Regions from separate parts of the Pseudomonas sp. MS01C9 genome, predicted to be linked through region 3. Evidence: predicted binding sites of a transcription regulator. Region 3 holds the regulator's gene; each other region holds the start of a gene.

Region 1 (9,578 bases), 2.5 Mb from region 3:
GCCTTGTTGATCAGCGTGAGCGACGAGGCCGGGCAACTGGTCCTGACCATCAACGACGATGGCGAGGGCTATCCGCCGGAGATGATCGAGCGCCAGGCCGACTACGTGCAGGGCATCAACCACAGCAGTGGCAGCACCGGGCTGGGCCTGTATTTCGCCGCGCGGATCGCCGAGCTGCATCAGCGCGGCGGGGTCTGCGGACGTACCGAGATCGGCAATGGCGGCGTGCTGGGTGGCGGGGTGTTCCGGCTCTACCTGCCCTGAACAGGCCCCTCCATAAATCCTTACAAATCCCCTGCGGGAGCGAGCTGGCTCGCCATAGCGGTGTATCAGCCAGCTCAATATGGGCTGGACCGACGCTATGGCGAGCCAGCTCGCTCCCACAGCCGTATCGCATGAGATTTTAATTGCCTCCGGCTGCTTGATATTCCGAACAGCCGAAGCCTATTTTGTACGGGTTGCCGTTCGCGGCTCGCACATAACAAGGATTGCGTCATGACGACCGATGGCCAGCGTTCACTCGCGCAGCGATTGACGGGCATTGATGAGATTGAGTGTGTCACACCGGATTTGAATGGCGTGCCGCGGGGCAAGGTGATGACGGCCGCTGGGTTCCTCGAGGGACGGCGGTTGCAGATGGCCCGCGGGGTGCTGCTGCAGTGCATCATGGGCGGTTATCCGCCGGCGCGTTTCTATGGCAGCGACGATGGCGACCTGGCGCTGGTGGCCGATCCGCAACAGATTCATCGCCTGCCCTGGAGCCAGCCTCCTCGCGCCCTGGCGATCTGCGATGCCGATGAACTGACCGGCGAAAGCTCCCGACTCTCGACTCGCGGCCAGCTCAAGGCCGTGATCGCCCGGTATGCCGCCCATGGCCTGGCGCCGGTGGTGGCGACCGAGCTGGAGTTTTTCGTCTTCGCACCCAACCCGGACCCGGCCCGGCCGTTCCAGCCCCCGGTGGGCCTGGATGGGCGCCGCGAAGACGGCCATTCGGCCTTCAGCGTCAGTTCCAACAATGGCCTGCGACCCTTCTTCAATGAGGTGTACCAATGCATGGCGGCGTTAGGCCTGCCTCGAGACACCTTCATGCATGAAATGGGCGTGAGTCAGTTCGAGATCAATCTGCTCCATGGCGACGCGCTGCTGTTGGCCGACCAGACCTTCCTGTTCAAGCACCTGCTCAAGGAAGTAGCCCTCAAGCATGGCTTGACCGTGGTCTGCATGGCCAAGCCCCTGGCGCATACGCCGGGCAGTTCGATGCATATCCACCAGAGCGTCGTCGAGCTGGACAGTGGTCGCAACGTCTTCAGCGACGCGGCGGGCGAACCGACGGCCGCGTTCCGGCATTTCATTGGCGGACAACAGGCGGGCATGGCGGATTTCACGGCGCTGTTCGCACCGAACGTCAATTCCTACCAGCGCCTGTGCCATCCGTTCGCCTCGCCGAACAATGCCTGCTGGTCCTATGACAACCGTTCGGCCGGACTGCGGATACCCGCCAGTTCTCCTGTGGCCCGGCGGGTCGAGAACCGCTTGCCCGGGGCCGATGCCAACCCTTACCTGGCGATTGCCGCCAGCCTGGCGGCGGGATTGCATGGTATCGAAAACCGCCTGGAGCCAAGTGCCGCGATCCAGGGCGAATTCCAGGTGCCGGACAATCTCTCCCTGCCATGTACCTTGCATGCTGCCCTGGAGCGTCTGAAGCGTAGCCCCCTGGCGAAGGAACTGTTCGGAGTTGAGTTCATCGAAGGCTACATCGCTTCGAAAAACCTGGAACTGACCAGTTTCCTTGACGAAATCACGCCTTGGGAACGGCGGGTCCTTGCGGCCCAGGCATAACCAAACCCCGCTTCGGGCTATCTTCAGCGATAGCCCTTACTCACCTCAAGGAGCCGCTCGGAACGCCGATGCGCCAAATCTGGAAACCCTTTCGAGCGCTTTATTTCGCCTCGCTGATGATGCTCATCGGCTCGGGCCTCTTGAGTACTTACCTGGCCTTGCGCCTGGCCGCCGATAACGTGGACAGCCTGTGGGTCGGTGCCCTGATGGCCGCCAACTATTTCGGCCTGGTGCTGGGCGGCAAGATCGGTCACCGGCTGATCGCCCGCGTCGGGCATATCCGTGCCTATTCGGCCTGTGCCGGGCTGGTGGGCGCAGCGGTGCTGGGCCATGGCCTGGTGGACTGGCTGCCGGCCTGGATCGTGCTGCGGATGATCGTCGGCCTGGGGATGATGTGCCAGTACATGGTCATCGAGAGCTGGCTCAACGAGCAGGCCGAAGCCTCGCAGCGCGGGGTAGTGTTCAGTGGCTACATGATCGCTTCGTACCTGGGCCTGGTGCTCGGCCAGTTGATCCTGGTCATGCATCCGGCCCTGGGGCCGGAGCTGCTGATGCTGGTGGCCTTGTGCTTCGCCCTCTGCCTGGTGCCGGTGGCGCTGACCCGGCGGATTCACCCGGCACCGATGCGTCCGGCTCCCATGGAACCGCGTTTCTTCATCAAGCGCGTGCCACAGTCATTGAGCACGGTGCTGGGTTCCGGGCTGATCGCCGGCTCGTTCTATGGCCTGGCGCCGTTGTACGCCTCTCAGCAGGGGCTTTCCACCGAGCAGGTCGGTCTGTTCATGGGTAGCTGCATTTTTGCCGGGTTGCTGGTGCAGTGGCCGCTGGGCTGGTTGTCCGACCGTTATGACCGGGCGCTGCTGATCCGTTGCTTTGCGCTGGTCCTGGCGATCTGCGCGTTGCCGCTGGCAATTCTGCCCAAGGTGCCCCTTGAGATGCTGTTCGTCGCCGGCTTTCTCTGTTCGCTGGTTCAGTTCTGCCTGTATCCACTGGCGGTGGCATTTTCCAACGACCATGTCGAAGGCGATCGCCGGGTCTCGCTGACGGCGATGCTGCTGGTGACCTATGGTGTCGGCGCCAGTATCGGACCGTTGGTGGCCGGCGTGCTGATGAAGACGTTCGGCAGCCATATGCTGTATGGCTTCTTTGCTTTCTTCGCGTTGATTCTGGTATGGCGCATCCGGCCCAAAGCGGTGACCAACCTGCATCAGGTCGACGACGCGCCGCTGCATCACGTGGCGATGCCGGACAGCATGTCCAGTTCGCCGTTGGTGGCATGTCTCGATCCGCGAGTCGATGAGCAGGTGGTACAGGAACAGATGCAGACGCCGGCGACGGAGCAGGAACCGGCCGCTGAAGCGTCGGTGGAGGAGCCGGTCAAGTAGACCGTGGTGTTCTCATCGCGAGCAGGCTCGCTCCCATCGGGATTGGTGGTGGACACGCTGGGAGGCGAGCCCTGCTCGCGATGAGGTCGGCCCAGACGCAGTAGCATTCGGATCTAAACGGCATAAAAAAACGGGCAGTCCCTGTGGAGGCTGCCCGTTTTTTATGCCCGGATGATCAGAGATCGTCTTTATCGAAACGACGGGCTTCGCGCTGTAGCTGATAGACGAAGCGCTCGACCTGGCGCTGCACCAGGCCACTGATATTGTGGAAGCGCACGCCGGCGAAGGTGGTGTTGATCCTTTCTTCAAAATGCAGGTAGCGCAGTTCGACCGGTGCGGTCATGTTGCCGAACGGCAGGGCGGCGATGAAGCGTTCGTAGACCTGGCCCAATTGCAGGCGTTCGGTAATGTCGCCCTCGAAGCGCAGCTTGCAGCCGGTAGCGGAAATATCCAGCAGCTTGCCGTCCACCGGTGACTTGAGCTTCTCGCCACCCAGTTCGATGCTCACCAGTTGCGCCAGTTTCAAGGCGGCACGGAAGGCATTGCGACGCTGGTGGTAGACCACTTCCTCGGGCAGGGCGCCGCGATAGCAGCGACCGTCGCTGGAGTCTTCGATGGTCAACGGCCCGTTGCCTTCCCATGCGATGCGCACGCCATCATGGAAACCCTCGACCCGGAACGGCTCGCCTGCCAGCAGGAAGCGTTCTCCGTCGCGGGGGATCATTTCGTCCAGGGCGAGGGCGTTCTTCTCGCGGTCGACATCGACCAGGTAACTCTGGAAGCGCTGGCTGCGTTCATGGAAGGTGATGATCAGCGGATCATGGCTTTCTTGCAGCATCCTCAGGTTGCCGGAGATTTCCAGAGGCGTGGTGAGAACCTTGGGGGGCTGCGGAGCATCATCCGCGTTTGAGGCATTGAACACGGGGGTCAATCTCCAGGCTAAATACGACTACGAATAGCCAGCATTTTGCCAGCATGTATCGCACGTTGATAGAGCGCAGGCATCGTTCGTTTCATGCCTGGCTGAGCGGGCGATGCTTGACCATTTTTGCGGTCGAGCCGCGAGCATCGTAAAGCGTCGGGATTTCACCGCCATTGAGGATGCGCAACTGGTTGGCGGTAGCGGCCTGCTGGACCTGGATCGACTGGCCGTTCTTGGCGTTGGCGGCCTGGCATTGGGCGAGCAGGTCGTTGAGCGCCGCGCTTTGGGACAACAATTGATCGCCGATGGGCGACTGGCTCGCCAGTTGCTCCAGTCCACCCTGGTTGGTGGGCAGGTTGAGGCTGGCGAGAATCTCGCTGCGCTTGCGGCCATGCTGATCGAGCAAAATGATCAATGCCTGTTTCTGCGCCAGAATATTTTCCAGCAGCGGCATGTCGCGACCGTGCAGCGCCAGGGATTCGGTCTGCAAAAGTTCCAGTAACTGCTGGACTGGAACGAAGTCGTCGATGATCAGTTGCAATAAAGTAGTGTCGTGCATGGCTGGCCTTGGGTCTTAAGCGTCCAAAAGCCTGGCGCAGGCGGCTGCCTAGCGCTGGGCTTCGAAGTTGAGCAGTTTGCTGGCTACACGGTTGCTGTCGACTTTGTAGCTGCCATCGGCGATTGCTGCCTTCAACTCGGCCACGCGGCCTTTGTCGACAACAGGTAGATCGCGCAGCTTGTCAGTGACCTTCTGCAACTGTTGAGCCTCATCGCTGAGGTGTACCGACTCCCCATTGCTGACAGTGGTGGCTTGCTCGACCGGCGAGGATTTTTCGGTTTCCTTGCTGGCGTTGGTGCGCGTGGTGCCTGTCAGGGGTGAAGAGCTGTTTAAACGATTGAAATCGATGACCATGGTAAAAAACCTCTGGGTATTTGGACGCTTGCCATGTTCTCGGCCATTCCCAAAAAAACTTTAGGCTCATTTATTCAATGAACGTGCGCACGTCTGCGCTTGCCTTGGCATAAGGCACAGTCTAGGGAACGGCGGGGGCAAGCGCCAGCTTTCTACCCGTCTCTACCGGATCGCTACATAGCCACTTCCACTTGGCCTGGGGCCATCACTTGCGCCTTGATGACGCGTTGGGAGTTGAGGTTTTTCACTCGGATCTGCTCACGCATGCCGCCGTTGGACAGCGCCTCGCCCGGCATTCTTACGGCCAGGGTGCCGCTACGGGCGGTGATGACGACCTGATCGCCCTTGCGAACCACTTCGGCCTGTTCCAGGTGCACGAGGGTTACCACCTGATCGGCTACCATTGGTCGGACAAGTTTCTGACCGATGGCTTCGTCGACGGAGGTCAGGAAGCCTTGGGTGATCTGGCTGACGTCGCGTTCACGCAGCGTCACGTCCTGTGGCTCGACGATGCCGGCCCGCTTGAGTGGGCGGGTCGTGGTGACGATCTCGCGGTACAGGCGCACCTGGGCTGGCACGAACACCGTCCACGGCGCGGCGCTGTCGCAACGAACCTTTACCGTGACCCGCCCCAGGGGCCTGGCCGGGCTCTCCAGCGAGGCAGTCAATTCCTTGTCGCACATTGGCATGCGCAGGCGGGGATCGAGCTGGTTGACTTCGATTTCATAACGACCTTCGGTTTGACTGGAGGCCAGGTAGTCTTCTACGGTGAATTCAAGAAAGCCCTGAGTGACGCCGATAAGGAGATCAGGCAAGGTAACCGGAGCATCGGCGAGGGCACGGCCGCCCGAGGCGAACAGGCAGACAGCCAGCAGCGCACCTAGCCAGTGGCGGCAATGAGTGGTCAAGCGTCGAGAAAATGTCGTTTGTGCGTTCATGCCGGTTGAATAGCAAGCCCCGTGCCGTTTAGTGATGAATGCGCGTCGGACACATTAGCGTTAGGTAGGAGTCAGGGCATGGCGGGAGTGATGGATTCGGTAAACCAGCGCACGCAGCTGGTCGGTCAGAATCGCCTGGAGCTGTTGTTGTTCCGTCTCGATGGCCAACAGTTGTATGGGATTAACGTGTTCAAGGTCCGTGAGGTGCTGCAATGCCCCAAGCTGACGTTGATGCCAAAATCCAGTCCCGTCGTGTGCGGTGTGGCGAATATCCGGGGAGCGACCATCCCGATTCTCGATCTGGCGATGGCCACTGGTGCCGGTGCGCTGCTGGATCAGAGCAATCCGTTTGTGATCATCACCGAGTACAACACCAAGACCCAGGGTTTCCTGGTGCGCTCGGTGGAACGCATCGTCAACATGAACTGGGAGGAGATCCATCCGCCGCCCAAGGGCACGGGCCGTGATCACTACCTGACGGCGGTGACCCGGGTCGACAACCAGTTGGTGGAAATCATCGACGTGGAGAAAATCCTCGCCGAAGTGGCCCCGACGCCGGAGACCATCTCCGTGGGCGTGGTGGATGCCGAAACCCAGCACAAGGCCATCTCGATGCGCGTGCTGACCGTCGATGACTCATCGGTGGCGCGCAAGCAGGTGACCCGTTGCCTGCAGACCGTCGGTGTCGAGGTCGTGGCATTGAACGACGGCCGGCAAGCGCTGGACTACCTGCGCAGCCTGGTCGACGATGGCAAGAAGCCGGAAGAAGAGTTCCTGATGATGATTTCCGACATCGAAATGCCAGAGATGGACGGCTACACGCTGACGTCGGAAATCCGCAGCGATCCGCGCATGCAGAAACTGCACATCATCCTGCATACGTCGTTGTCCGGGGTGTTCAACCAGGCGATGGTCAAGAAAGTCGGCGCCGACGATTTTCTCGCCAAGTTCCGGCCCGATGACCTGGCTTCCAGGGTGGTCGACCGGATCAAGGCCGCGGAATAAAGGTCGGGCGCGTCTTGCGCCCGGCAAATCAACACAATGAAAGAGGCGGTATCTTGTCTACGGGTAATTTGGATTTCGAACAGTTCCGGGTCTTCCTGGAAAAAGCCTGTGGCATCTTGCTTGGTGAAAACAAGCAATACCTGGTGTCGAGCCGTCTCAACAAATTGATGGAGCAACAGGGCCTCAAGTCGTTGGGTGAGCTGGTGCAACGTATCCAGACCCAACCGCGCAGCGGTTTGCGCGAAATGGTGGTGGACGCCATGACCACCAACGAAACCCTGTGGTTTCGCGATACCTATCCCTTCGAGGTGTTGAAGAGCAAGGTCTTGCCGGCGGCCATCAAGGCCAGCCCGGGCCAACGCCTGCGGATCTGGTCGGCGGCCTGTTCGTCGGGCCAGGAGCCGTATTCGATCTCGATGTCCATCGACGAATTCGAGCGGACCAACATCGGCCAGTTGAAGGGCGGCGTGCAAATCGTCGCCACCGATCTGTCCGGGACCATGCTCAACAACTGCAAGACCGGCGAATACGACAGCCTGGCCATCGGCCGCGGCCTGTCGCCGGATCGCCTGCAACGCTATTTCGACACGAAGGGGCCGGGCCGCTGGGTGGTCAAGGCGCCGATCAAGAATCGGGTGGAGTTCCGCTCGTTCAACCTGCTGGACAGCTATGCCAGCCTCGGCAAGTTCGACGTGGTCTTCTGCCGCAACGTGCTGATCTATTTCTCCGCCGAGGTGAAGAAAGACATCCTGCTGCGTATCCACGGTACCCTCAAGCCCGGCGGCTACCTGTTCCTCGGCGCTTCCGAAGCGTTGAATGGCTTGCCGGATCATTACCAGATGGTCCAGTGCAGCCCGGGTATCATCTACCAGGCGAAATGATTGGCTTGGGTTGTCAAAAAAACGGGAGTCCCTAGGGGCTCCCGTTTTTTTTGCCGGCCAGCCGGCGCCATCCCCCTATGGGAGCGAGCTCGCCCCCACATCTTGACTCGCGTCGCCTGATGAAAGCGGCAGAAAAGCGGCAGCCGATTGCCGCTTTTCTGGCATTGCCGCTTTGCCGCTGCCCGCAAAGCCCCGGTTTATGGGCTTTTGGAAAGTGGCACGACGCTTGCTATATCCATTCGTACGTACATTCTGGTCACCCAAAGGTTTCCGACATGAGCATCAGCTTCGATAAAGCGCTCGGTATCCATGAAAAGGCCCTGAGCTTCCGCGCCCAGCGTGCCGAAGTCCTGGCCAACAACATTGCCAACGCCGACACCCCGAACTACAAGGCGCGTGACCTGGACTTCTCCAAGGTGCTCGCCGAGCAGAACGAAAAGGCCAAGAACGGCCACTTCGCCTTGAACATGACCAACAGCCGTCATATCGAAGCCGAAGGCTTGAGCAGCGGCGACGAATCGCTGATGTATCGCACGCCGATGCAGCCTTCGATCGACCAGAACACCGTGGATGCTCAACTGGAACAGTCCAACTACGCGGAGAACTCCGTGAATTTCCAGGCCAGCTTCACCTTGCTCAACAGTAAGTTCAAAGGGCTGGTATCGGCCCTGCGCGGAGAGTAATCCATGTCGATCGCCAGCGTATTCAACATTGCCGGCAGTGCCATGAGTGCCCAGACCACTCGCCTGAACACCGTCGCCAGTAACATCGCCAACGCCGAGACCGTCTCGTCGAGCATCGACCAGACCTACCGTGCCCGTCACCCGGTGTTCGCCACCATGTTCCAGGGCGGCCAGTCCGGCGGCAGCGACTCGCTGTTCCAGGACCAGGACGCAGCGGGCCAGGGCGTACAGGTACTTGGCGTAGTCGAAGACCAGAGCAACCTCGAAGCACGTTATGAGCCAAACCATCCGGCCGCGGACGCCAAGGGTTATGTCTACTACCCGAACGTCAACGTCGTCGAAGAAATGGCCGACATGATTTCCGCCAGTCGTTCGTTCCAGACCAACGCCGAAATGATGAACACCGCCAAAACCATGATGCAGAAGGTCCTGACCCTCGGTCAGTGATAAGGGGCGAGTCACATGAGCGTCACCAACACTACCAGCGGTTTGAGCCTCAACGAGATTCTGGCCAACTCCTCGGTCAAGACCAACAACACCTCCGATGGTCTCGGCGGCGCGACCCAGGCAGCGACCGGCAACAAGGAGCTGGGCAAGGATGCGTTCCTGCAGTTGCTCGTTACCCAGCTGAAGAACCAGAACCCGCTGGAGCCCCAGGACAACGGTGAGTTCGTTGCCCAATTGGCGCAGTTCAGCAGCCTGGAAGGTATCACCACGCTCAACGAAACCGTGAGCGGTATCGCCGGCAACTACAACTCGTCCCAGGCGCTGCAGGCTTCGTCCCTGGTGGGGCGTTCGGTGATCGCGCCCGGTGACAAGGCTGTGGTCGACACCTCCAAGAGCCTCAACGGCACGGTGGTGGTACCGGCGGCAGTGTCCTCCCTCACCGTCAAGATCATGGACAAGGACGGCAAGACTGTCCGCACCATCGACCTGGGCAGCCAGAAGGCCGGCAACTCGGCGTTCATCTGGGATGGCAAGAACGACGCAGGCACGACGGTTGAGTCGGGCA
Region 2 (9,578 bases), 610 kb from region 3:
TCGGTGTGCTGACAGGTCGTGGCAGCGATTTACGTTGAGTCCGACAAAGCCGTTACAGCCTGTCGGCGGCGTCGGGGGGCCGGTGACGCAGGCCACAGGCAAACAGCCCCGGGCACTTAGCTCGGTCGATAAACGCGCACATTGGCATGCCCCTCACTGAGCAAATGGTGAGCATGCAGGCGACTCATCACGCCTTTGCCGCAATACAACAGGTACTGGCGAGTAGGGTCCAGTTCCTTGAAACGCGCGTTCACTGCATAGAACGGCATCGTTTTTACCTCGACGCCGGCGACGCTCAGCGGGTCATCCTCAGCTTCATCCGGGTGACGGATGTCGATGACGATCTGACCGGCCAGCGCTTCGCCGACTTCTTCAACCTGGAGGTCCTGGCCCAATTCGTCGATCACCCGATCGATGGGAACCAGCCTGGCGTTTTCGAGCGCACGCTCGAGTACCGCCATGTCGAATTCTTTTTCTTCGTGCTCCACGCGCCCGCGCTTGGCGGCCGTCTTCGGATTGACCGAGATGACCCCGCAGTACTCCGGCATGTGCCGGGCAAATTCGGCGGTGCCGATGGCGGTGGCCGTGTCGATGATGTCCTGCTTGTGGCTGGCGATCAGTGGGCGCAGCACGAGTTTCTCGGTGACACAGTCGATGACCGACAGGTTCGGCAGCGTCTGGCTCGACACCTGGGAAATCGCCTCGCCGGTGACCAGCGCATCGATATGCAGCCGGTCGGCGATGCTGGACGCGGCACGCAACATCATACGCTTCAAAATGACGCCCATATGACTGTTATCGACTTTGCCGAGAATTTCGCCCAGGACTTCCTCGAACGGAACGCTCACAAATAGCACGCGTTGGGAGCTGCCGTACTTCTTCCAGATGAAGTGCGCCACTTCCATCACGCCCAGTTCATGGGCACGCCCGCCGAGGTTGAAGAAACAGAAATGGCTCATCAACCCGCGACGCATGATCTGGTAGGCCGCCACGGTGGAATCGAAGCCGCCGGACATCAGGACCAGCGTCTGTTCCAGCGCCCCCAACGGATAGCCGCCGATACTGTCGTGCTGGCTGTGGATCACGAACAACCGCTGGTCGCGAATCTCGATACGCACTTCGACCTGCGGTTCTTTGAGTGAAATACCGGCAGCGCCGCACTGCTGGCGCAGACGGCTACCGACGTACTTCTCCACGTCCATCGAGCTGAACGGGTGCTTGCCGGCACGCTTGCAGCGCACCGAGAAGATCTTGCCGGCCAACGCATCGCCGTAGTGGAGCTTGCACTTGGCGACGATGTCGTCGAAATCCCCCAGGGGATATTCGTCCACCTGCAGGAAATGCGCGATGCCCGGCATGCAGCTCAGGCGTTCGGTCATCTCCTTAAGGATCCGGGGCTCGCTGACGCGGGTTTCCAGCTCGAGATTGTCCCACACGCCGTTCACCACCACGACCGGGTCCAGATCACGGAGCACGGCGCGAATGTTCTTGGCCAGCTGGCGGATGAAACGCGTCCGGACCGGGCGGCTCTTGATGGTGATCTCGGGGAAGACTTTGACGATTAGTTTCATGAAAACAGCGCGCGAACGGCCAGCCGAAAAAGGGGGGCGCGGATTATAGCGGAAATTGCTCAAGGTTTAACCAGTTAATATGCAGATGGTTTTCACTGCACCAAAACGGGTCGCTCGCATCACAAAGCGCAACATTACGGTGCGCTATTGTCCGACAATCTACTATTACAGGGCTCTGAAAGCGTGGGTTTGGTGCAAAAAACCCATGCTGGGGCACTGGCATGCAATTTGCTCCCTTGTGAGGCAGGTTGCCTTGGCCGAGTATTCGCGCCGGCATCACCCATATTCAGGGCACACCATTACCGCCCGAAGCCACCCGGAGGACATATGTCGAAGTCGGTTCAACTCATCAAAGATCATGACGTCAAGTGGATTGATCTGCGCTTCACTGACACCAAAGGCACTCAACATCACGTGACCATGCCGGCCCGTGATGCGCTGGATGACGATTTCTTCGAAATCGGCAAGATGTTCGACGGCTCCTCCATCTCTGGCTGGAAAGGCATCGAAGCATCCGACATGATCCTGATGCCGGACGACGAAACCGCGGTCCTGGACCCATTCACCGAAGAGCCGACCCTGATCCTGGTCTGCGACATCATCGAACCTTCGACCATGCAAGGTTATGACCGCGACCCACGCGCCATCGCCCACCGCGCCGAGGAATACCTGAAGTCCACCGGCATCGGCGACACCGCATTCTTCGGTCCTGAGCCTGAGTTCTTCATCTTCGACTCGGTCAAGTTCAAGTCCGACATCTCCGGCTCCATGTTCAAGATCTTCTCCGAACAGGGTTCGTGGATGACCGACCAGGACGTGGAAGGCGGCAACAAAGGCCACCGTCCAGGCATCAAGGGCGGCTACTTCCCGGTTCCACCGTTCGACCACGACCACGAAATCCGTACCTCCATGTGCAACGCACTGGAAGAAATGGGCCAGACCGTCGAAGTTCACCACCACGAAGTGGCAACTGCCGGCCAGAACGAAATCGGCGTGAAGTTCAACACGCTGGTGAAGAAGGCTGACGAAGTCCAGACCCTGAAGTACTGCGTACACAACGTTGCCGACGCCTATGGCCGCACCGCGACCTTCATGCCGAAGCCTCTGTACGGCGACAACGGTTCGGGCATGCACGTGCACATGTCGATCTCCAAGGACGGCAAGAACACCTTCGCAGGCGAAGGCTATGCCGGTCTGTCGGACACCGCCCTGTACTTCATCGGCGGCATCATCAAGCACGGTAAGGCCCTGAACGGCTTCACCAACCCGTCGACCAACTCCTACAAGCGTCTGGTACCAGGCTTCGAAGCCCCGGTAATGCTGGCCTACTCGGCTCGCAACCGTTCCGCCTCGATCCGTATTCCTTACGTCAACAGCCCTAAAGCCCGTCGTATCGAAGCGCGCTTCCCGGATCCGGCTGCCAACCCATACCTGGCCTTCGCCGCTCTGATGATGGCCGGCCTGGACGGTATCCAGAACAAGATCCACCCTGGCGATGCCGCTGACAAAAACCTGTATGACCTGCCGCCTGAAGAGGCCAAGGAAATCCCACAGGTTTGCGGCAGCCTGAAAGAAGCCCTGGAAGAACTGGACAAGGGCCGTGCGTTCCTGACCAAGGGCGGCGTATTCAGCGATGACTTCATCGACGCCTACATCGCACTGAAGAGCGAAGAAGAAATCAAGGTTCGCACCTTCGTACACCCACTGGAATATGAGCTGTACTACAGCTGCTGATCCGGTAGCGTCGCGACACGCGGCGTGAAGTGAAAAAGAGGCCTTCTTCGGAAGGCCTTTTTTATGGGCGCCAATTACGTGCATGATGATCCGCCGCCCACAGAAGACGAGACTGCCATGACCTCCCGCGTCACATTGTGCCTTGCCCTGTCAGCCGCGCTGTCCGCCAGCGCCGTCGAAGCCGCCGCCCCCGATGCCCTCACCCCCTTGCTCAATACCATCGGCGAGCGTCTGGCCATCGCCAACCAGGTAGCCTTGAGCAAATGGGACAGCGGCAAGCCTGTGGAAGATCGCCAACGCGAGCGCGAAGTCATTGCCGCCGCCGTCGCCCAGGCACCGGCCTACAAGCTGTCGGGCGAGACCGTGGAAGCGTTTTTTGCCGCCCAGATAGAAGCCAACAAACTGGTGCAATACATCGATTTGTCCGACTGGACCCTGGAAGGCAAGGCCCCGGACCTTCCGCGCCCGGACCTGGCGGGACAGATCCGCCCGCAGCTCGACCGCCTGCAGAAACGCCTGTTGCAGCAACTGGCCGACTTCGCCCCCTACCGCACCGACCCGCAGTGCCCGCAATGGCTGGCCCGCGCCACCCACCACAACAAGCAGCATCCCGTGCAACGACTCGCCCTGATCCGCGCGACCGCGCAGCTGTGCATCGCCCCGAAAACCTAAGACAAACGACACCGATCCCACAGGAGGTCGCGCGCAACAACTTGGGCCAATGCCCCTCCCTGACCTATGCTGCAACTCAATACTTTCAGTTTTCGGTCGATCTTATGGGGCGTGGTTTTTCAATCATCCTGTTCTTGCTGTTGGCGTTGCCTGCCGCCGCACAGATCTACAAGTACACCGATGCCAATGGCAACACCGCCTACAGCAACCAGCCGCCCCAAGGCATTCCGGCCCAGACGGTGGAGCTGGCGCCGCTCAACAGTATCGAACGCCAGCCGCCCGCCAGCCCGGACACACCGACACCCGTCCCAGAGCGGGAGGAACCTGGCCAGGCCTACGAAGTGCTGGAGCTGACCGACATCCCCACCGAAGAAGCCCTGCGTGCCAACAACGGCACCTTCACCGTGGGCGTCCGGGCCCGACCGCGCCTGCAAAGCCCTCATCTGTTCCGGTTGCTGCTGGACGGCCAGCCCTACGGCCAGCCAACGAACGTACCGCGCCTGCAACTGGTGAATATCGACCGAGGCGAGCACAGCCTGGCGGTCCAGGTCATCGACGGGGAGCGCCTCGTGCAACAGAGCGACACCGTCACCTTCACGGTACAGCGGGTGCACCTGCCATGATCCGCTGGGCGCTCGCCGCAGGCCTCGCTCTGGTCACCCTGCCTGGGCTCGCGCAGGTCTACACCTATATCGATGCGCAAGGGAATCGGGTCTTCACCGATCAGCCGCGACCCGGCAACGCGAAGAAGGTCCAGCTGCCTCCCGGCAACCGGATACCACCCCCACCCTCCAGCACGGCGCCGGCGGCGGTGTCGCAAGAGCCGCCAAAGCCGCTGTTTCACTACGAGATGCTGCGCCTACTGATTCCCGAACCGGATGCCACCATCCGCAGCACCGCCGGAGAGTTGATCGTCACGGCTACAAGCGAGCCGGGACTGAAAAAGGGTCACCGCTATCGCCTTCTGCTCGACGGCCAACCCACTGGCGAACCCGGGCCAAGTCCGGTGTTCGCGTTGAGCAACATCGATCGAGGCACTCATCACCTGGCGGTGGAAATCCTCGATGAGCAGGATCGTATCGTCGAACGCACCGCCAACCAGCCCTTCCATATGCAGCGCACGTCCCTGGCGCAGAAACGTCGAATCAAACCCTGCGCCAAGGCCGACTATGGCCAGCGCCCCGAATGCCCCCTCGCCGACAAGCCCAAGGAAGAAATCAGCATCCTGCCGTTTTTCTAACATTGCCAAGGCTTACGCACTATATTGGTGCAATACGTTGCACCTTTACCCAGGCTCCCACCCATTTTGGTTCGAAAGTACCCGGAAAAACTGGCAGAACGCCACGCAATCGGGCGCAAAAAAGCCGTTTCAGGCTCTAAACGCTTCTTTTCGGAGCCTTGGTTTGTTTTTTGCATTTTCCCGTTACCGGCGCGTCATTCGCGTGCTTGCTACGCTTCAAAAGAGGTCCTGATGACCATTAGCGACGCCTTACACCGCTTGCTACTCGACAATCTCACCACCGCGACCATCCTGCTCGATGCCGAACTGCGCCTCGAGTACATGAATCCGGCGGCGGAGATGCTCCTGGCTGTCAGCGGCCAGCGCAGCCATGGGCAGTTCATCAGCGAGCTGTTCACCGAATCCGCCGAGGCGCTCAATTCCCTGCGCCAGGCCGTGGAACAGGCTCACCCGTTCACCAAGCGCGAAGCGATGCTCACCGCATTGACTGGACAGACACTGACCGTGGACTACGCGGTGACGCCGATCCTGAACAACGGCGCGACCTTGTTGCTGCTGGAAGTCCATCCCCGTGATCGCCTGTTGCGTATCACCAAGGAAGAAGCCCAGCTGTCCAAGCAGGAAACCAGCAAGATGCTGGTGCGTGGCCTGGCCCATGAAATCAAGAATCCGCTCGGCGGGATTCGCGGCGCAGCCCAGTTGCTGTCCCGGGAACTGCCGGACGAAAGCCTCAAGGACTACACCAACGTCATCATCGAGGAAGCCGACCGCCTGCGAAACCTTGTCGATCGCATGCTCGGTTCCAACAAGCTGCCCTCCCTGGCGATGTGCAACGTCCACGAAGTGCTGGAGCGCGTCGGCAGCCTGGTGGAAGCCGAAAGCCAAGGCTGCATCACACTGGTGCGCGACTATGACCCAAGCATTCCCGATGTCCTGATCGACCGCGAACAAATGATCCAGGCCGTGCTGAACATCGTGCGCAATGCGATGCAGGCCATCAGCAGCCAGAACGAGCTGCGCCTGGGCCGCATCAGCCTGCGTACCCGAGCCATGCGCCAGTTCACCATCGGCCATGTGCGCCATCGCCTGGTGACCAAGATCGAAATCATCGACAACGGCCCGGGCATCCCCGCCGAGCTGCAGGAAACCATCTTCTTTCCCATGGTCAGCGGCCGCCCGGACGGTACCGGGCTGGGCCTGGCCATTACCCAGAACATCATCAGTCAGCATCAGGGCCTGATCGAGTGTGAGAGCCATCCCGGCCACACCACCTTTTCGATCTTCCTGCCACTGGAACAAGGAGCCACATCGACATGAGCCGTAGTGAAACCGTGTGGATCGTCGATGACGACCGTTCTATCCGCTGGGTCCTGGAAAAAGCCTTGCAACAGGAAGGCATGACCACCCAGAGCTTCGACAGCGCCGATGGGGTGATGAGCCGCCTGGCCCGTCAGCAGCCGGACGTCATCATCTCCGACATCCGCATGCCCGGCGCCAGTGGCCTGGACCTGCTGGCCCGCATTCGCGAACAGCACCCGCGACTGCCGGTGATCATCATGACCGCCCATTCGGACCTGGACAGCGCGGTGGCCTCCTACCAGGGTGGTGCCTTCGAATACCTGCCCAAGCCGTTCGACGTCGATGAGGCCGTTTCGCTGGTCAAGCGCGCCAACCAGCACGCCCAGGAACAACAGGGCCTGGAAGAAGTACCGGCCCTGGCCCGCACGCCGGAAATCATCGGCGAAGCGCCGGCGATGCAGGAGGTCTTCCGCGCCATCGGACGCCTGAGCCATTCCAACATCACCGTGCTGATCAATGGCGAATCGGGCACCGGTAAGGAACTGGTGGCCCACGCCCTGCATCGCCACAGCCCGCGGGCGGCCTCGCCGTTCATCGCACTGAACATGGCGGCGATTCCCAAGGACCTGATGGAGTCCGAACTGTTCGGTCATGAGAAAGGCGCATTCACCGGCGCGGCGAACCTTCGTCGCGGGCGCTTCGAGCAAGCCGACGGCGGCACGCTGTTCCTCGACGAGATCGGCGACATGCCGGCCGACACCCAGACCCGCCTGCTGCGGGTGCTGGCGGACGGCGAATTCTATCGGGTGGGCGGCCATACGCCGGTCAAGGTGGATGTGCGCATCATCGCCGCGACCCACCAGAACCTGGAAACCCTGGTCCACGCCGGAAAATTCCGTGAAGACCTGTTCCACCGCCTGAACGTGATTCGCATCCACATTCCACGCCTGGCGGATCGTCGCGAAGACATCCCGACCCTGGCCAGGCACTTCCTCAGCCGCGCGGCCCAGGAACTGGCTGTGGAACCCAAGCTGCTGAAAAACGAGACCGAGGAATACCTCAAGAACCTGCCATGGCCTGGCAACGTTCGCCAGTTGGAGAACACCTGCCGCTGGATCACAGTGATGGCCTCGGGGCGCGAAGTGCACATCGGTGACCTGCCACCGGAACTGTTGAGCCTGCCACAGGACTCGGCACCGGTGACCAACTGGGAACAGGCACTGCGCCAATGGGCCGACCAGGCCTTGACCCGTGGCCAGTCGAGCCTGCTGGACAGCGCCGTGCCGAGCTTCGAGCGCATCATGATCGAAACCGCCCTCAAGCATACGGCTGGCCGCCGCCGCGACGCCGCCGTGCTCCTGGGCTGGGGCCGCAATACCTTGACTCGCAAGATCAAGGAATTGGGGATGAAAGTGGATGGCGGGGACGATGATGACGGCGAAGAAGGCTGATCGAAGCCTTGCTATTGGCTGATCGCAAGGATTAATCGCGAGCAGCCTCGCCTCCACGATGGATTTCCAGTGTTCGCGAGCTCGTGAACACCACCGGACCTTGTGGGGGCGAGCCTGCTCGCGATGCTCTTGAAGGCACCATGCACCGCACCAATGCACCATGAACCGCAAGTGCGCACGCTGCGCCAGCCCGAATCACCCGATTCGATTCCGGAAGAACAGCCCACACGGAAGCAAAAGCCCCGTAATCCGGGGCTTTGAGCGGCTTCAGCAGGTTTTTTGTGACAAGCCATTTAAAACTGGCACGCCCCCTGCAATAACTCAAGCAACACCCAGTTTCGGGGACCTTGGTACAGGCAGGCCGGGGATTCCCCATTTTATCCGGGCTCAGAGAGCCCACCGTTTTGGGGGCCTTGATACAGGCAGGTCAAGGTTTCCCTTCTTTACACCGGGGTCGCGCACGATCGCAGCCCTCCCGTTTTGGGGTCCTTGGTACAGGCAGGCTGGGGATTCCTCTTTTATTCCTGGAGACGGACCTCCAGCCGCCAGCGGTCATCGACCTCGCTGCCGGCCCACTGGGCGCGCAACGGACGCGCCGCCACCACCGTCAGCAGCAACCCCTTGTCGCTCAAACGCACCCGCCAGTTCACGTCCTTGCCGTTGAGCTTCAACTGCCCTTTCTGCGCCCGGCCTTGGGCATCGAACAGCAACGCCACCGAGCCGTCGACAATTTCCCCGTGCAGCTTGGGCTCGTTGTTGAACCAGGCCACCAGCGCCCCATCGATGATCTCGACCTGCTGCAGCTCACTGGGCTCCGGATTGGTCAGGCGGCCGATCATCAAGCCAACCATCAGGCCAAAAATCGCCAACGAGGTCATGACCCGAGGCATTAGCTTCGAACGTCGGTCGGTTTGCGGCGTAGAATGCCGCTCATCTTTATCTGCGGAGCCGTGCATGTTTCACGTCATCCTTTTTCAACCGGAAATTCCGCCCAATACCGGCAACGTCATCAGGCTGTGCGCCAACAGTGGCTGCCACCTGCATTTGATCGAACCGCTGGGCTTCGAGATGGACGACAAACGCCTGCGGCGCGCCGGCCTGGACTACCACGAGTATGCCACCTTGCAGCGTCATGCCGACCTGGCCAGTTGTCTGGAAAGCCTGGGAAAGCCACGTCTCTTTGCCTTCACCACCAAGGGCTCGCGGCCGTTCCACGACGCCAGTTTCGTCCCGGGCGATGCATTTCTGTTCGGCCCGGAAAGCCGTGGCCTGCCGGCCGACGTGCTGGATGCCCTGACGGCGGAGCAACGCCTGCGCCTGCCGATGCGCGAAGGCTGCCGTAGCCTGAACCTGTCCAACACCGTGGCGGTGGCGGTTTATGAGGCATGGCGGCAGAACGGGTTCGCCTGATCCCTTTCTGTCAGCCAGAAACACCTGTGGGAGCGAGCTTGCTCGCGATGGCGGTGCCATCGCGAGCAAGCTCGCTCCCACAGTTTTGCCTGGCTGTGGACGCTTACTGAACGGTCGCGTCGCCTTCCTGCTGCATGCGCTGCAATTCCTGCGCGTACAGGGCATCGAAGTTCACCGGGGCCAGCATCAGGGCCGGGAACG
Region 3 (9,578 bases):
CTGCTGGGCTTCGGTGCCGGGGTGATGCTCGCTGCCACGGCGTTTTCGCTGATCGTGCCGGGCATTGCCGCAGCGGAGCAATTGGGGTTCACGCCTTGGGCCGCCAGTGGCCTTATCTGTTTTGGCATTCTGTCGGGGGCGTTCGGGCTGTACCTGGTGGACCGCAAGGTCTCGGCCAGCCCCGAGAGGCTGGTGGCAGCGCCAGGACGTCCGATCATCGCGCCGCGGATCTGGTTGTTCGTGTTCGCCATCATCGCCCACAACATTCCAGAAGGCATGGCGGTGGGCGTGTCGGCCGGGGGCGGCATGCCCGATGCCGACAGCCTGGCGATGGGCATCGCCTTGCAGGATGTCCCCGAAGGACTGGTGATCGCGCTGGTGCTGGCCACGGCGGGCATGTCGCGGGTCAAGGCGTTCCTGATTGGCGCGGCGTCTGGGCTGGTCGAGCCGGTGTTCGCGCTACTGTGCGCCTGGTTGGTGAGCCTGGCCGAGATGCTCTTGCCCCTGGGTCTGGCGTTGGCGGCAGGGGCGATGCTGCTGGTGGTGACCCACGAAGTCATTCCCGAATCCCGTCGCAATGGTCACGAGAAACTGGCGAGCCTGGGATTGTTGGTGGGGTTTTGCCTGATGATGGTGCTGGATACGGCGCTGGCGTGACAGGGGGAACCTGCGGGGCAGGTAGGTGGGGCAGGGATCAATCAGTGGTGGCCGGAATCAATCGGTGGCGAGGCGATTTATCCCCGCTGGGCTGCGAAGCAGTCCTGATATCTGTCACCGCCGAGCATCAGGTCGACTGAGCTCTTTTTGGGGCTGCTTCGCAACCCGGCGGGGCAGTGCGACGATTCGCTAAATCCACTCACCAGCGGATCCCTCACCATAGGGGGGACTATTCCCCTTCGTCGAAGTAGTTGTTGATCAGGGCAACCAGCGCATCCATCGCTTCCTGGGCCTTTTCACCTTCCGTGCTCAGATGGATCCTGGTGCCTTTGCCCGCAGCCAGCATCATCATCGCCATGATGCTCTTGCCATCGACAGTTGACTCTGGCGTGCGCCCGACCCTGATCGTGGTATCTGGAAACTTACCCGCGACACCCACGAATTTCGCTGACGCGCGGGCATGCAAACCCAATTTATTAATGATTTCAATTTCCTGAGCAGGCATCGCGATGTGAATCCTTTAGCTGAGGTCGCGGTGGCGAACCTGGACATTCTTCAGGGTGGGTTGCAGGAGACGACCCAGGCGCTCGGTCAGGTAGACGGAACGATGATGACCACCGGTGCAGCCGATGGCGATGGTCACATAGGCGCGATTGCTCGCGGCGAAGCGGGGCAGCCACTTAAGCAGGTAGGCAGAGATGTCCTGGAACATGTCCTCGACATCCGGCTGGGCGGCCAGGTAGTCGATCACCGGCTGGTCCAGCCCGGACTGCTCGCGCAGTTCCGGTTTCCAGTAGGGATTGGGCAGGCAGCGCACATCGAATACCAGGTCGGCGTCCACCGGCATGCCGCGCTTGAACCCGAACGACTCGAGCAAAAACGCCGTGCCCGGCTCGGGCTGGTTCAGCAGGCGCAGCTTGATGGTGTCATGCAACTGATACAGGTTCAGGTGCGTGGTGTTGACCTTCAGGTCCGCCAGGTCGGCGATCGGCCCCAGCAACTGGCTTTCGTCGTGGATGGCTTCGGCCAGGGAGCGATTGGCATTGCTCAGTGGGTGGCGCCGACGGGTTTCGGAAAAGCGCTTGAGCAACGTTTCTTCATCGGCGTCCAGGTACAGCACGTCGCACTGGATGTGCTTGTTGCGAACTTCCTCGAGCAGCTCAGGGAAACGCGACAGGTGGCTGGGCAGGTTGCGTGCATCGATGGAGACCGCCACCAGCGGCTGCGCCAGCTCGGTATGGATCAGGGCCCGCTCGGCCAGCTCCGGCAGCAGCCCGGCCGGCAGGTTGTCGATGCAGTAGTAGCCATTGTCTTCGAGCACGTTGAGGGCTGTGCTTTTACCGGAGCCGGAACGGCCACTGACGATGATCAGGCGCATGTTCAATGACCGTTCTGTTCGTCCAGGACAACCTGATACAAGGCTTCGTTGCTCGGTGCGCTGCGCAGTTTGTCACGCACTTCCTTGCGGTCCAGCATGCTGGCGATCTGGCGCAGCAGTTCGAGGTGCGCGTCTGTGGCGGCTTCCGGGACCAGCAGCACGAACAGCAGGTCGACCGGTGCGCCGTCGATGGCGTCGAAATCGATGGGGGCTTCAAGGTGCAACAGCGCACTGATCGGTGCGGCACAACCCTTGAGGCGGCAGTGGGGAATGGCGATGCCGTTGCCGAAACCGGTGGAACCGAGTTTCTCACGGGCAACCAGGGCCTCGAAGACGTCCTGCATTTCCAGATCCCCGACTTCACGGTGGATCAGGTTGGCAATTTGTTCGAGGGCTTTCTTTTTACTGCCACCCGGCGCGTTCACCTGGGAACGGCCGGGGGTCAGGATGGTTTCTAGTCGGATCATGGATTGGGGGGATTAACGACCGGTTGCGCCCTGGAGGAGGCTCTGGGTCTTTTCCTTATGCTTTTTGAGTTGGCGATCCAGCTTGTCGGTCAGCAGGTCAATCGCGGCATACATGTCGTCATGCGACGCGTTGGCAACGACTTCTCCGCCGGGGATATGCAGCGTGGCTTCGATTTTCTGCAGAAGCTTCTCGACCGTCATGATGACTTGCACGTTGGTGATCTTGTCGAAATGCCCTTCGAGTTTCTTGAGCTTGAGCTCGACGTACTCGCGCAGAGGCTTGGTCACTTCCAGTTGGTGTCCACTGATGTTGACTTGCATACAGCTTCTCCTTCGTTGCCAGTGCATAAAGCGGCAGGCAGAAATGCCTGCCACTGGAACGCTGTGGCGTGGCCTGTTACATCAACCGCTTGCGTTCGCTCGAAGGCGCGATCCCGAGGGATTCACGGTATTTGGCGACGGTACGGCGGGCCACCTGAATGCCTTGTGCCTCCAGTAAACCAGCGATCTTGCTGTCACTCAACGGCTTTTTCTGATTTTCCGCTGCCACCAGTTTCTTGATGATCGCGCGGATGGCCGTGGACGAGCATTCGCCGCCTTCGGAGGTGCTGACGTGGCTGGAGAAAAAGTATTTCAGTTCATAGATACCCCGTGGGGTATGCATGAATTTCTGTGTGGTCACCCGGGAAATCGTCGATTCGTGCATGCCCACCGCCTCGGCGATGTCATGCAGGACCAACGGCTTCATCGCTTCGTCGCCGTAGTCCAGGAAACCGCGCTGATGTTCGACGATCTGGGTGGCAACCTTCATCAGGGTCTCGTTGCGGCTCTGCAGGCTCTTGATGAACCAGCGCGCCTCCTGCAACTGGTTGCGCATGAAGGTGTTGTCGGCGCTGGTGTCGGCGCGCCTCACGAATCCGGCGTACTGGGCATTGACCCGCAGCTTGGGGACCGCTTCCTGGTTCAGCTCCACCAGCCAGCGATCGTTGTGCTTGCGCACGATCACGTCGGGGACTACGTATTCTGGCTCGGTAGCCTCGATCTGCGAGCCTGGACGCGGGTTCAGGCTCTGGACCAGTTCGATCACCTGGCGCAGTTCATCTTCCTTGAGTTTCATGCGCCGCATCAACTGGCTGTAGTCACGGCCGCCCAGCAAGTCGATGTAGTCGCTGACCAGTCGCTTGGCTTCGGCCAGCCAAGGGGTCTTGGCGGGCAACTGACGCAGCTGCAGCAACAGGCATTCGCCCAGGTTGCGGGCGCCGATGCCGGCCGGTTCGAACTGCTGGATGCGATGCAGAACGGCTTCGATCTCATCCAGCTCGATGTCCAGCTCGGGGTCGAAGGCCTCGAGGATTTCTTCGAGGGTCTCGTCCAGGTAACCCTGGTTGTTGATGCAGTCGATCAGGGTCACCGCGATCAGGCGATCGGTATCGGACATCGGCGCCAGGTTCAGCTGCCACAAGAGATGGCTTTGCAGGCTCTCGCCGGCGGACGTACGGGTGGTGAAGTCCCACTCGTCGTCATCGCTGCTGGGCAGGCTGCTGGCGCTGGTCTGGTAGACATCTTCCCAGGCCGTGTCCACGGGGAGGTCGTTGGGGATGCGTTCGTTCCATTCGCCATCCTCCAGGTTATCCACCGTGGGGGCGGACTCCTCCTGATAGGACGGTTCCTGGATCTCGGTACTGGTTTTCTGTTCGACGTTGTCGGCCAGTGGGTCGGAGTTATCGAAGTCGTCGCCTTCTTCCTGGCGTTCGAGCATCGGATTGGACTCCAGGGCCTCCTGGATTTCCTGTTGCAGGTCCAGGGTCGACAATTGGAGCAGGCGGATGGCCTGTTGCAGCTGCGGTGTCATCGTCAGCTGCTGGCCCATTCTCAAGACTAGCGATGGTTTCATGGCAGGGGCTTAACACCTTATTCGCCGGCGCACATGCGCCATCCACTACATGGCGCCGGAGCGCCAAACCTTAAGCAAATTATATGCCTGAAACTGAAGTGTTTGCCTAGCAATAAAATTAGCGGTGCCGGGCCAATTTGCCAGGCACCTTGTGCTTACAAGCGGAACTCATGACCCAGATACACTTCCTTGACCAGTTCGTTGGCCAGGATGGTGGTAGCGTCGCCTTCGGCGATCAGCTGCCCATCATTGACGATGTAGGCGGTTTCACAGATGTCCAGGGTCTCGCGCACGTTGTGGTCGGTGATCAGTACGCCGATCCCCTTGGCCTTGAGGTGGTGGATGATCTGTTTGATGTCGCCTACCGAAATCGGGTCCACGCCGGCGAACGGTTCGTCGAGCAGGATGAATTTCGGTGAGGTGGCCAGGGCGCGGGCGATTTCCACCCGGCGTCGTTCGCCACCGGACAGGCTCATGCCCAGGTTGTCGCGGATGTGGCTGATGTGGAATTCCTGCAACAGGCTCTCCAGCTCCTGGCGGCGGCCTGCCTTGTCGAGGTCCTTGCGGGTCTCGAGGATCGCCATGATGTTGTCGGCGACCGACAGCTTGCGGAAGATCGACGCTTCCTGCGGCAGATAGCCGATGCCGGCTTTCGCCCGACCATGCATGGGCTGGTGGCTGACGTCCAGGTCGTCGATCAGTACGCGGCCCTGATCGGCCTGGACCAGGCCGACGATCATGTAGAAGCAGGTGGTCTTTCCTGCGCCGTTGGGGCCAAGCAGGCCGACGATCTGCCCGCTATCGATGGACAGGCTGACATCACGCACGACCTGGCGGCCCTTGTAGCTCTTGGCCAGGTGCTGAGCTTTCAGAGTTGCCATTACTGGGCCTTCTGCTCGGTTTTCTTTTTCGGCTGGATGACCATGTCGATCCGTGGGCGCTGCTCGGTCACCTTGTTACCGGTGGCGCGACCCGCGCTGGCGAGTTTCTTGTTCGTGTCGTAGACGATCTTTTCGCCCTGGGTGGTGTTGCCATCCTTGTCGATGACCTTGGCTCGGTCGATCAGCACGACGCGGTCCTGGGAGGCATGGTACTGGATGGTCACGCCGTAGCCCTGGACAGGCTTGGTGTCGCCCGCGGTCTGCAGCTGTTCGAAATAGGCCAGGTTGCCCACCGAGGTCACCACGTCGATATCCCCGGACTGGGTGCGGGTGATGGTCACGGTATTGCCGGTCACCTTCATCGAACCCTGGGTAATGATCACGTCACCCTTGTAGGTGGCCACGCCATTCTTGTCGTCCAGCTGGGCGTCGTCGGCCTGGATGCGGATAGGCTGATCGCGGTCGTTGGGGAGGGACCAGGCGCTCGCGCTTCCCAGTGCTGCGCCCAGACTGAGCAAAATAGGGAGGGTTTTAGCGAGCTTCATACTGTCCTCTTACGTTCGATAGCAGGTGTATCCTGCTTTCCTTCAGATACGCTTTCATTCCAGTGCCGGTCGACACACCGCCGGCGCCGTCGATTCTAACGGGTTGCTCGGTCTGCGCATATTCTTGCTGCGGGAACACTGTCATCCGGCTGCTGGTGATGATGGTCGTACGGTTCTTCTCATCGGTGCGAGCCACGCGTACCGAATCGATGAGCTCCACTTCGGTGCCGCCGGAATTGACTTCGGCACGCTTGCTTTGCACATGCCACGGGAAATCGGTGCCACGAAACATGTTCAGGTCCGGCGTGGTCACCAGCGTGATGTCGGTGGCCTTGACGTGATCGACCTTGTCGGCCGTCATTTCGTATTGCACCTTGCCATCGGGCAGGTACTGAAGGGTGTGCGTGTTGGTCGCATACCAGTCGATCTTTTCCTCGACCTGGGCCGCAGGCTGGTCGAGGAAGCGTTCCGGGCTGATGTTCCAATAGCCCACCGCCGCGAAAATCGCCGCGATACAGCCGAACACCACGATGGTGCGAATCTTCTTGCTCAGCATAAATGGCTCACAGGTACGCGGCGTTGGCCGCTTCGAGGCGGCCCTGGGCGCGCAGGATCAGTTCACAGAATTCACGGGCCGCGCCTTCGCCGCCCCGTGCCGTGGTGACGCCGTGGGCATGCTCACGTACGAAGCTGGCCGCGTTGGCCACCGCCATGCCCAGGCCGACCCGACGGATCACCGGCAGGTCCGGCAGGTCGTCACCGAGGTAGGCCACCTGTTCATAGCTTAGGTTGAGTTGGCCCAGAAGCTCGTCCAGCACCACCAGTTTGTCCTCGCGTCCCTGGTATAGATGGGGGATGCCGAGGTTCTTCGCGCGTCGCTCGACCACCGGGGTCTTGCGGCCACTGATGATGGCGGTCTGCACGCCGGCGGCCATCAGCATCTTGATGCCTTGGCCGTCGAGCGTATTGAAGGTCTTGAATTCGCTGCCATCTTCCAGGAAGTACAGGCGGCCATCGGTGAGCACGCCGTCAACGTCGAAAACGGCGAGCTTGATATCTTTACCGCGTTGCAGCAGGTCGGTCGTCATTACATTACTCCGGCACGCAGCAGGTCGGACAGATTGAAGGCGCCGATCGGGCGGTCCTCGTCATCCACGACCACCAGTGCATTGATCCTGTGGTCTTCCATGATCTTCAAGGCTTCGGCGGCGAGCATGTCGGCGCGGGCCGTCTTGCCGTGGAGGGTCATGACCTCATCGATAGTGGCATTGCGGATGTCGATGGCGCGGTCAAGGGTGCGGCGCAGGTCGCCGTCAGTGAAGACTCCGGCGAGCTTGCCGTCGGCTTCGAGAATCACCGTCATGCCAAGCCCTTTGCGGGTCATTTCCATGAGAGCGTCCTTGAGGAGCGTACCGCGCTGGACTCGAGGCAGCTCTTCCCCGGCGTGCATCACGTTTTCGACTTTCAGCAACAGGCGACGGCCCAGGGCGCCGCCGGGATGGGAGAACGCGAAATCCTCGGCGGTGAAGCCCCTGGCCTCCAGCAAGGCCACGGCCAGGGCGTCACCCATGACCAGCGCCGCGGTGGTGGAGGAGGTCGGGGCAAGGTTCAACGGGCAGGCTTCGTGCTCGACATGCACGTTGAGGTTCACCTCGGCGGCCTTGGCCAGGGGCGAAGCCGGATTGCCGGTGATGCTGATCATCTGGATGCCAAGGCGCTTGATCAGCGGCAACAGCGTGAGGATTTCATTGGTCGAGCCCGAGTTGGACAGGGCCAGGATGACATCGTCCCGGGTGATCATGCCCATGTCGCCGTGGCTGGCCTCGGCCGGGTGGACGAAAAATGCCGTGGTGCCGGTGCTGGCCAGGGTGGCGGCGATCTTGTTGCCGATATGTCCGGACTTGCCCATGCCGACCACGACGACGCGGCCCTTGCTGGCCAGAATCATCTCGCAGGCGCGTACGAAATCAGCGTCGATATGGGGCAGCAAGCCTTGCACGGCTTCGAGCTCGAGGCGGATGGTACGTTGTGCCGATTGAATCAGGTCGCTGGATTGGCTCATGTCAGAAATCGTATAGCCCGATGAAAAGGCGGCGATTATAGCGGCAATGAACAATTCACTCACGCTAGTTCGTCACGCTTTATGCGAAGACCTCGCCAGGTTTGTCATAAACCTGGGGCTTCTACCTTAATCCACGCTTAACCGCAGGGGGGTAACCCTTGGGCGCTTGGGTGTTGCAGTGCTATAGTTCGCCGCCGATTCGAATGCCCGGCAGTACCGGCATCTGGCCGGCTGGCCAGGGCATCCGGATGTGAGGCTGCATCGCAAGGAGTTTAGATGAGTGCCGACAACGCCTACGCGGTCGAGCTGAAGGGGCTGTCCTTCAAGCGAGGGACGCGCAGCATTTTCAATGATATCGATATTCGTATCCCGCGCGGCAAGGTAACCGGCATCATGGGGCCTTCCGGGTGCGGCAAGACCACGTTGCTGCGCCTGATGGGAGCCCAGCTGCGCCCCAGTGCCGGCGAAGTCTGGGTCAATGGCCAGAATATTCCGAAGCTTTCGCGCAGCGACCTGTTCGATGCGCGCAAGCACATGGGCGTGCTGTTCCAGAGCGGCGCATTGTTCACCGATCTGGATGTGTTCGAGAACGTGGCATTCCCGCTGCGGGTCCATACCGACCTGCCAGAAGAGATGATCCGCGACATCGTGCTGCTCAAGTTGCAGGCGGTCGGGCTGCGGGGGGCCATCGATCTGATGCCGGACGAGCTGTCCGGCGGCATGAAGCGCCGTGTGGCACTGGCGCGGGCGATTGCCCTCGACCCGAAGATCCTCATGTATGACGAGCCCTTCGTCGGCCAGGACCCCATCGCCATGGGCGTGCTGGTACGGCTGATCCGCCTGCTCAACGATGCGCTGGGTATCACCAGTATCGTGGTCTCCCACGATCTGGCCGAAACCGCCAGTATCGCGGACTACATCTATGTGATCGGTGATGGCCAGGTCCTGGGGCAGGGCACGCCCCAGGAACTCAAGGCCTCGGACAACCCGCGCATTCGCCAATTCATGAAGGGTGATGCGGACGGCCCGGTGGCGTTCCATTTTCCGGCCACGGATTACCGTACCGATCTGCTGGGGAAGCGCTGATGCGCAAGAAATCGCTGATAGAAAGAATTCGCCTGTTCGGGCGCTCCGGCATCGACGTACTGGCGGTGCTGGGCCGCTCGACGCTGTTCCTGGTCCATGCCTTGTTCGGGCGCAACTCGACAGGCGGTGGTTTTGGCCTGCTGGTCAAGCAATTGCATTCGGTAGGCGTGATGTCCCTGGTGATCATCGTGGTCTCCGGGATCTTCATCGGCATGGTGCTGGCGCTGCAGGGCTTCAATATCCTGTCCAGCTATGGTTCGGAGCAGGCGGTGGGGCAGATGGTTTCCCTGACGCTGCTGCGCGAGCTCGGCCCCGTGGTCACCGCGCTGCTGTTCGCCGGGCGCGCGGGTTCGGCGCTGACGGCCGAGATCGGCAACATGAAGTCCACCGAGCAACTGTCCAGCCTGGAAATGATCGGTGTCGACCCGCTCAAGTACATTATCGCCCCACGCCTGTGGGCCGGATTCATTTCCCTGCCGGTGCTGGCGATGATCTTCAGCGTCGTCGGGATCTGGGGTGGCTCCTGGGTCGCCGTCGACTGGCTGGGGGTCTATGAAGGTTCCTACTGGTCCAATATGCAGAACAGCGTCGATTTTCTCGATGACGTG

Evidence for each region. Region 3 encodes sigma-54, which starts transcription at its own class of promoters, with help from an activator protein. Its sites were predicted from a motif close to ANTGGCATNNANNTTGCTNT; they were not measured.
Region 1: flgB (flagellar basal body rod protein FlgB) is a predicted target of sigma-54. The motif match lies at 8,097-8,116, and genes of this name have one in related genera.
Region 2: glnA (type I glutamate--ammonia ligase) is a predicted target of sigma-54. The motif match lies at 1,787-1,806, and genes of this name have one in related genera.

The regions. Positions count from the first base shown of each region.
Region 1 is NZ_CM177073.1:965,853-975,430, reverse strand. Features, by position in the region: gene AC1M7R_RS04540 (sensor histidine kinase) at 1-264, shown strand, start outside; gene AC1M7R_RS04535 (glutamine synthetase family protein) at 598-1,839, shown strand; gene AC1M7R_RS04530 (MFS transporter) at 1,908-3,224, shown strand; gene AC1M7R_RS04525 (flagellar brake protein) at 3,400-4,146, opposite strand; gene AC1M7R_RS04520 (flagella synthesis protein FlgN) at 4,238-4,705, opposite strand; gene flgM (flagellar biosynthesis anti-sigma factor FlgM) at 4,754-5,059, opposite strand; gene flgA (flagellar basal body P-ring formation chaperone FlgA) at 5,233-5,997, opposite strand; gene AC1M7R_RS04505 (chemotaxis protein CheV) at 6,076-7,002, shown strand; gene cheR (protein-glutamate O-methyltransferase CheR) at 7,056-7,883, shown strand; gene flgB (flagellar basal body rod protein FlgB) at 8,159-8,566, shown strand; gene flgC (flagellar basal body rod protein FlgC) at 8,570-9,013, shown strand; gene flgD (flagellar hook assembly protein FlgD) at 9,029-9,578, shown strand, end outside.
Region 2 is NZ_CM177073.1:2,837,223-2,846,800, reverse strand. Features, by position in the region: gene thiI (tRNA uracil 4-sulfurtransferase ThiI) at 117-1,571, opposite strand; gene glnA (type I glutamate--ammonia ligase) at 1,899-3,305, shown strand; gene AC1M7R_RS13040 (chorismate mutase) at 3,423-3,977, shown strand; gene AC1M7R_RS13035 (DUF4124 domain-containing protein) at 4,082-4,600, shown strand; gene AC1M7R_RS13030 (DUF4124 domain-containing protein) at 4,597-5,217, shown strand; gene glnL (nitrogen regulation protein NR(II)) at 5,449-6,534, shown strand; gene ntrC (nitrogen regulation protein NR(I)) at 6,531-7,967, shown strand; gene AC1M7R_RS13015 (hypothetical protein) at 8,486-8,923, opposite strand; gene trmL (tRNA (uridine(34)/cytosine(34)/5-carboxymethylaminomethyluridine(34)-2'-O)-methyltransferase TrmL) at 8,922-9,377, shown strand; gene secB (protein-export chaperone SecB) at 9,481-9,578, opposite strand, start outside.
Region 3 is NZ_CM177073.1:3,443,661-3,453,238, forward strand. Features, by position in the region: gene AC1M7R_RS15580 (ZIP family metal transporter) at 1-657, shown strand, start outside; gene AC1M7R_RS15585 (HPr family phosphocarrier protein) at 887-1,162, opposite strand; gene rapZ (RNase adapter RapZ) at 1,178-2,035, opposite strand; gene ptsN (PTS IIA-like nitrogen regulatory protein PtsN) at 2,038-2,502, opposite strand; gene hpf (ribosome hibernation-promoting factor, HPF/YfiA family) at 2,515-2,823, opposite strand; gene AC1M7R_RS15605 (RNA polymerase factor sigma-54) at 2,900-4,396, opposite strand; gene lptB (LPS export ABC transporter ATP-binding protein) at 4,552-5,277, opposite strand; gene lptA (lipopolysaccharide transport periplasmic protein LptA) at 5,277-5,822, opposite strand; gene lptC (LPS export ABC transporter periplasmic protein LptC) at 5,809-6,378, opposite strand; gene AC1M7R_RS15625 (KdsC family phosphatase) at 6,386-6,910, opposite strand; gene AC1M7R_RS15630 (KpsF/GutQ family sugar-phosphate isomerase) at 6,910-7,884, opposite strand; gene AC1M7R_RS15635 (ATP-binding cassette domain-containing protein) at 8,161-8,970, shown strand; gene mlaE (lipid asymmetry maintenance ABC transporter permease subunit MlaE) at 8,970-9,578, shown strand, end outside.